Linked DNA regions of Cupriavidus metallidurans CH34. The protein of the gene in region 1 binds, or shares a complex with, the protein of each later gene. Links are inferred from orthologs where the notes say so. Each region holds a gene or a part of one and is shown on either strand. Other genes may lie near its edges. The genes, in order: ybiB and obgE.

The links.
Region 2: the proteins of ybiB (region 1) and obgE are in contact, whole or in part, in a crystal structure (PDB 8BFT), measured with the Escherichia coli proteins. The link is inferred for Cupriavidus metallidurans CH34 from one-to-one orthologs.

The regions. Positions count from the first base shown.
Region 1 is NC_007973.1:288,980-292,239, reverse strand. What follows is about bases 178-3,117. They hold ybiB (DNA-binding protein YbiB), read left to right. Parts: upstream 178-1,122; coding sequence 1,123-2,112; downstream 2,113-3,117. Other genes in these bases: RMET_RS01390 (pirin family protein), read right to left, coding at 2,153-3,028; RMET_RS01400 (ABC transporter ATP-binding protein), read left to right, coding at 221-1,024; ntrB (nitrate ABC transporter permease), read left to right, coding at 178-204. Outside these bases: more of ntrB, read left to right, coding at 1-177.
Region 2 is NC_007973.1:3,362,253-3,365,491, forward strand. The notes cover bases 272-3,190. They hold obgE (GTPase ObgE), read right to left. Parts: upstream 2,321-3,190; coding sequence 1,223-2,320; downstream 272-1,222. Other genes in these bases: proB (glutamate 5-kinase), read right to left, coding at 272-1,185; rpmA (50S ribosomal protein L27), read right to left, coding at 2,446-2,706; rplU (50S ribosomal protein L21), read right to left, coding at 2,758-3,069. Outside these bases: more of proB, read right to left, coding at 67-271. UniProt on the Escherichia coli protein: An essential GTPase which binds GTP, GDP and possibly (p)ppGpp with moderate affinity, with high nucleotide exchange rates and a fairly low GTP hydrolysis rate.

The DNA.
Region 1 (3,260 bases):
TCGATCGGCACGGCGTGGCTCGTGATCGTCGCCGCGGAAATGCTCACGGGCGGCACCGGCATCGGCTTCTGGCTCTGGGACGAGTGGAACAACCTCAAGGTCGAGCACATCGTGATCGCGATCTTCATCATCGGCGTGGTGGGCCTGGTGCTCGAGCACCTGCTGCTGGCCCTCGCCCGCCGCTTCAGCTACGGCAACACCTGATCCGGGGACGACCATCATGGAAAAGTTCGTCAGCATCGAAAACGTCGGGCAGACCTTCAAGACACGCAAGGGGCCGTTCGTGGCGCTGCGCGATATCGACCTGTCGATCGCGGAAGGCGAGTTCGTGACACTGATCGGGCATTCGGGCTGTGGCAAGTCCACGCTGCTGAACCTGATCGCCGGGCTGACCGCGCCGACGACCGGCGCGCTGATCTGCGCGGGACGTGAGATCGCCGGCCCCGGCCCGGAGCGGGCCGTGGTGTTCCAGAACCACTCGCTGCTGCCCTGGATGACGTGCTTCGAGAACGTCCATCTGGGCGTGGAGCGTGTGTTCGGCCAGAGCGAGACGCCGGCGCAACTCAAGGCGCGCACGCACGACACGCTGGCGCTGGTGGGCCTGACCCACGCGGAAAGCAAGTATCCGCACGAGATCTCCGGGGGCATGAAGCAGCGTGTGGGCATCGCCCGGGCGCTGGCGATGCAGCCGAAGGTATTGCTGATGGACGAGCCATTCGGCGCGCTCGACGCGCTGACACGTGCCCACCTGCAGGACGCGTTGCTGAAGATCGTTGCGCGCACCAGGAGCACCGTGGTCATGGTCACGCACGATGTGGACGAGGCCGTGCTGCTGGCGGATCGCATCGTCATGATGACCAACGGGCCCGCGGCGACCATCGGCGAGATCCTGCGCGTCGACATCCCGCGCCCGCGTGACCGCGTGACGCTGGCCGACGACAAGACATTCCACGCGTGCCGCACTGCCGTGCTCGACTTCCTGTATCGCAAGCAGCGCAATCCGGCGCTGGAGGAAGCCGCCTGACGCTTGCCCGGCGCGGGGATCATGATTGACTCACGGCATTGGGATAAGCGGCGAGCCTCCGCTATCATGAACCCCAACCCCACGATCCCCGCAGCATCATGACCTCTGCATCCCGCGCGCCATTCCCGGCGGCCAAGTACATCAAGGAAATCGGACGAGGCGTCAATGGCGCGCGCGCGCTGCCGCGTGAAGACGCCCAGGCGCTGTTCGATGCCATGCTCGCCGGTCGTGTGTCCGATCTCGAACTGGGCGCCGTGTTGCTGGCCTATCGCATCAAGGGCGAAGCACCGCACGAGTTGGCCGGCATGCTGGACGCCGCGCACGATCACTGCGCGCCGCTGGCCGCGCCGGCCGACAAACCCGTGGTGGTGATTCCGAGCTACAACGGCGCACGCAAGCAACCGAACCTGGTGCCGCTGCTGGCGATGCTGCTGGCGCGCGATGGCGTGCCAACGCTGGTCCACGGCATTCGCGAGTTTCCGGGCCGCGTCACCAGCATGGCGCTGTTCGAGGCACTGGGCGTGCCGCTATGCGCCACAGCGCAGTCCGCGGAGACGCAGCTTGGCGCGGCATCGAATCCGCTGGCCGCGCTGCCGATCGACGTGCTGTCGCCCGCGCTGTCGCAACTGCTCGACAAGCGCGCGATCATCGGCCTGCGCAATTCGGCGCATACGGTCGTCAAGATGCTGCAACCGGTGGGCGGACACTCCCCTGCCGAGGCATTGCGGCTCTACAGCTACACCCACCCCGAGTATCGGGAAACGCTGACCGAGTATTTCTCGCACGAACCCGCCAACGTGATGCTGGCCCGGGGTACCGAGGGGGAAGTCGTGGCCGACGCGCGCCGCAGCAGCCGTATCGACTGGCTGCACGACGGCCATCAGCGCACGATGGTCGATCCGGTCGGCGGTTCGGTCGCGGATGTGCCCGAACTGCCGCAGGGCACGGACATCGCCGAGACGGCCGCGTGGATTCGCAAGGTGCTGGACGGCGCGGAACCGGTGCCCGCGCCCGTTGCCACCCAGGTGGCGGCGATCAAGGAGTGCCTGGCGCAGGCCACGCGGGTGACCTGGGCCAGCCCGCTGTAACACCTCCCGCTACAGGATGCAGGATGGCCCGCCAGCGCGATCAGGGCCGGCGCGGCGGCAGCGGAATGCGCTCCGTCTCGCCCGGAACGTGCGGAAACTGGTCGTCCTGCCAGCGCTGGGCGGCCTCTTCGATCGCTTCCTTGCTGCTTGCCACGAAGTTCCAGTAGATGAAACGCCGTCCGTCCGTGGGATCGCCGCCAAGCAGCATCACGCGCGAGGGCATCGTCGCCTTGATCGTCACGGGCTCGCCAGGTACCAGCACCACCAGATGTTCGGCCGGCAGCGTCTCGCCATCGACCTCCAGGTTGCCGTCGACCGGATAAATGCCACGCTGGACGTGTTCGGCGGGGATCACAAGGCTTGCGCCGGCATCCATCTCGATTGCCACATAGAGCGTGCGGCTGTAGACCCTGACCGGCGACTCGGCGCCGAAGGCATCGCCCGCGATGACGGTCATCCGCACGCCTGGCAGTTCGAGCTTGGGCAGCGTAGCACCCGGATGGTGGTGGAACGAAGGCGGATCATTCTCATGCGCCTTCGGCAGGGCCACCCAGGTCTGGATGCCGTGCAGATGCGGCCCGGCCGAGCGCGCGCCGTCCGGCGAGCGCTCCGAGTGCGTGATGCCACGCCCAGCAGTCATCCAGTTCACGTCACCGGGTCGAATCACCTGCTCGCTGCCGAGGCTGTCGCGATGCATGATCTCGCCTTCGAACAGATACGTGACTGTCGCCAGTCCGATATGAGGATGCGGACGCACATCCATGCCCGCGCCGGGCTCCATCTCCACCGGCCCCATGTGATCAAAGAAGATGAATGGCCCGACCGTTTGCGTCGTAGCGGCGGGCAGCAATCGGCGGACGGTGAACTCGCCGATGTCTCGCACATGAGGCTTCAGCAAGTGTTCGATAGCAGACATGTGGGGCTCCTGGGGGATGCGTCTGAAAAACGACTTCAGTGTAGCGAATCCTGCAATACACCATCCCGAAATCGCTGCGAAACCGAATCGGGGCTGCCCCCTCTAATAACAGTGCTCCGAGAGCGCTGCCCGCCAGGCCTTGTCAGGCTTGGGCTGGACCACTATAAGGCGACATCAGGCTATCCAGAAGATTTTTCCGATTGCCTGGAACTATCAACCCTATAGGCCTTCT
Region 2 (3,239 bases), 3.1 Mb from region 1 along the record:
AAAAAAACGGCGGGGCCTTTGCGGGCCCCGCCGTTTTTCATGGGTTCGTGGGTAACTGTTTCACGCTCAGACCAGCACAAGGTTGTCGCGATGGATCAACTCGGGCTCGTTCAGATGGCCCAGCACCGACTCGATCTCCGATGACGGCTTGCGTGCGATCAGACGGGCTTCGGCGCTCGAATAGTTGGTGATGCCGCGCGCCACTTCCTTCCCCTCCGGGCTGGCGCACGCAATGACCTCGCCACGGGCGAACTCGCCCTGCACTTCCACTACGCCAATCGGCAGCAGCGACTTGCCACCGCTGGTGAGCTTCTCTACAGCGCCCGCGTCGATGATCACGCGGCCGCGCAACTGCAGGTGATCCGCCATCCACTGCTTGCGCGCCGTCAGACGACCGGTCGGCGCCAGCAGTTGCGTGCCGATGGCCTCGCCGGCAGCCAGCCTGCCCAGCACATCGGCCTCGCGACCCGAGGCGATCGTCGTATGAGCACCAGACTTCGCCGCCCGCTTGGCCGCCAGGATCTTGGTCAGCATGCCGCCTCGGCCAATAGACGAGCCCGCGCCACCGGCCATGGCCTCGAGTTCGGGCGTGCCAGCCAGCGCTTCATGGACGAACTCGGCATTCGGGTCCTTGCGCGGATCAGCGGTGTAGAGCCCACGCTGGTCGGTCAAGATCACCAATGCGTCGCCTTCGATCAAATTCGTCACCAGCGCGCCGAGCGTATCGTTGTCGCCGAACTTGATTTCGTCGGTGACGACCGTGTCGTTCTCGTTGATGATCGGCACCACGCCGAGGGACAGCAGCGTCAGCAGCGTGGAACGGGCATTCAGATAGCGCTCGCGATCGGCCAGGTCAGCGTGCGTCAGCAGCACCTGCGCGGTGCGGATGCCATATCGGCCGAACTGGCTTTCGTAGACCTGCGCCAAGCCCATCTGGCCCACCGCGGCAGCGGCCTGCAGTTCGTGGATTTCCTTCGGCCGGCGCGCCCAGCCCAGTCGCTGCATCCCTTCGGCAATCGCGCCTGAGCTAACCAGCACGACTTCCTTGCCCGTGCCACGCAGCTTGGCGATCTGAGCTGCCCAGCGCGCGATGGCATCGTGGTCGAGCCCCTTGCCGTCGTTGGTAACCAGACTCGAACCTACTTTGACGACAATGCGTTTTGCCTGGGCGATGACCGATTGCATGGCGGGTCCTGTCTCCGTGGTGCCTTGTTGTAGTGCGTTACGCTTTGCTGTCGTCTCGATCGACGTTATGCAGGCGGTCGTCGAGGCGGATATCGGGCTCGGCCAGCGCGGCAGCTTCCTCTGCCTTGAGCGCGGCGAGATGGTCCTTGATCGCGTAGACCAGCTCGCGGCAGCCCTCGCCGGTCAGGGCCGAGATATGGAACACCGGCCCCTTCCACTTGTAGCGCTTGACGAAATCCTTCACGCGCGCGGCACGTTCCTCTTCCGGAACCACGTCGAGCTTGTTCAGCACCAGCCAGCGCGGCTTGTCGTACAGCGTCTCGTCGTATTTCTTCAGTTCGTTGACGATGGCCTTGGCCTCGGCAACGGGATCGACATTCTCGTCGAACGGTGCGATGTCGACGATATGCAGCAGCAGCCCGGTACGTTGCAGGTGGCGCAGGAACTGATGTCCGAGACCGGCGCCTTCGGCGGCGCCTTCGATCAGGCCCGGAATGTCCGCCACGACGAACGACTGCTCATGGTCCACACGGACCACGCCGAGGTTCGGATGGAGCGTCGTGAACGGATAGTCGGCCACCTTCGGACGTGCATTCGACACGTGCGAGATAAACGTCGACTTGCCCGCGTTGGGCATGCCGAGCAGACCGACGTCCGCCAGCACCTTCAGTTCGAGCTTGAGCATGCGGCGCTCGCCCGGCTTGCCGTCGACCTGCTGGCGCGGCGCGCGGTTGGTACTCGACTTGAAGTGGAGGTTGCCCCAGCCGCCCATGCCGCCTTCGGCCAGACAGACCAGCTGGCCGTGCTCGGTCAGGTCGGCAATGACTTCGCCGGTGTCCATGTCGGAGATCAGCGTGCCCACCGGCATCCGCAACGTGACATCTTCACCCGCCGCGCCGTAGCAATCCGAGCCCCGGCCGTTTTCGCCGTTCCGCGCCACGTGCTTCTTGGCGTAGCGAAAGTCGATCAGCGTATTGATGTTGCGGTCGGCCTGTGCGAACACGCTGCCGCCACGGCCGCCGTCACCGCCATCGGGGCCACCGAAGGGCACAAATTTCTCGCGCCGAAACGAAGCGCTTCCGTTGCCGCCATTGCCGGCGATCGCTTCGATACGGGCTTCGTCAATGAACTTCATGTTGGTTTTCCGTGGTGGTTCGGGCTTGTCGCCGCCGGCCCTCGACGGGTCAGCGCCATTTTATCTTGGCAGAAAACAAAAAAGCCCCGCAGTCACTGCGGGGCCTTCGTGCTGCAAAGGCTGTATCAGGCCGCCGGAACGACGCTGACTTGCTGCTTCTTGGCAGCGCCCTTGACGGCGAACTGCACGTGGCCGTCCACCAGCGCGAACAGGGTGTGGTCCTTGCCGATACCCACGTTCTCGCCAGCGTGCACGCGCGTGCCGCGTTGACGAACGATGATGCCGCCGGCGTTGATGGCCTGGCCACCGAACACCTTCACGCCCAGACGCTTCGATTCCGAATCACGGCCGTTCCGCGTAGAACCGCCGCCTTTTTTCTGTGCCATGTCTTTACTCCTGTTGACCTATTGCGATTAAGCCTGTGTCCGAGCTGATGCTCAGGCAACGATGGCTTCGATGCGCAGTTCGGTGTAATTCTGACGATGGCCCTGACGCTTCTGGTAGTGCTTGCGACGGCGCATCTTGAAGATCTTCACCTTGTCGTGACGACCCTGGGCGATAACGGTAGCCTTGACGGAAGCCCCGCTCACCAGCGGCGTACCAAATTTGATTTGGTCGCCAGCGCCCACTGCGAGCACCTGGTCCAGCGTGATTTCTGCGCCAATGTCAGCCGGTATCTGTTCTACTTTCAGTTTTTCGCCAGCAGCAACCTTGTATTGCTTGCCGCCGGTTTTTACGACCGCGTACATTGTCGAACCTCTCGATGTTGAGTTGAAACGTTGAATGCTGCTCCGGGAGCCCCGGAACCGGCGCCGTTTCGTGCGCCGCAGACGGTGCGCGTGACAAACGCGACCGAAAGAACCGGTGATTATAAATCAGCCGCGAGAAAACTGCAAAGAAAACAATGAGATAGCCTGCC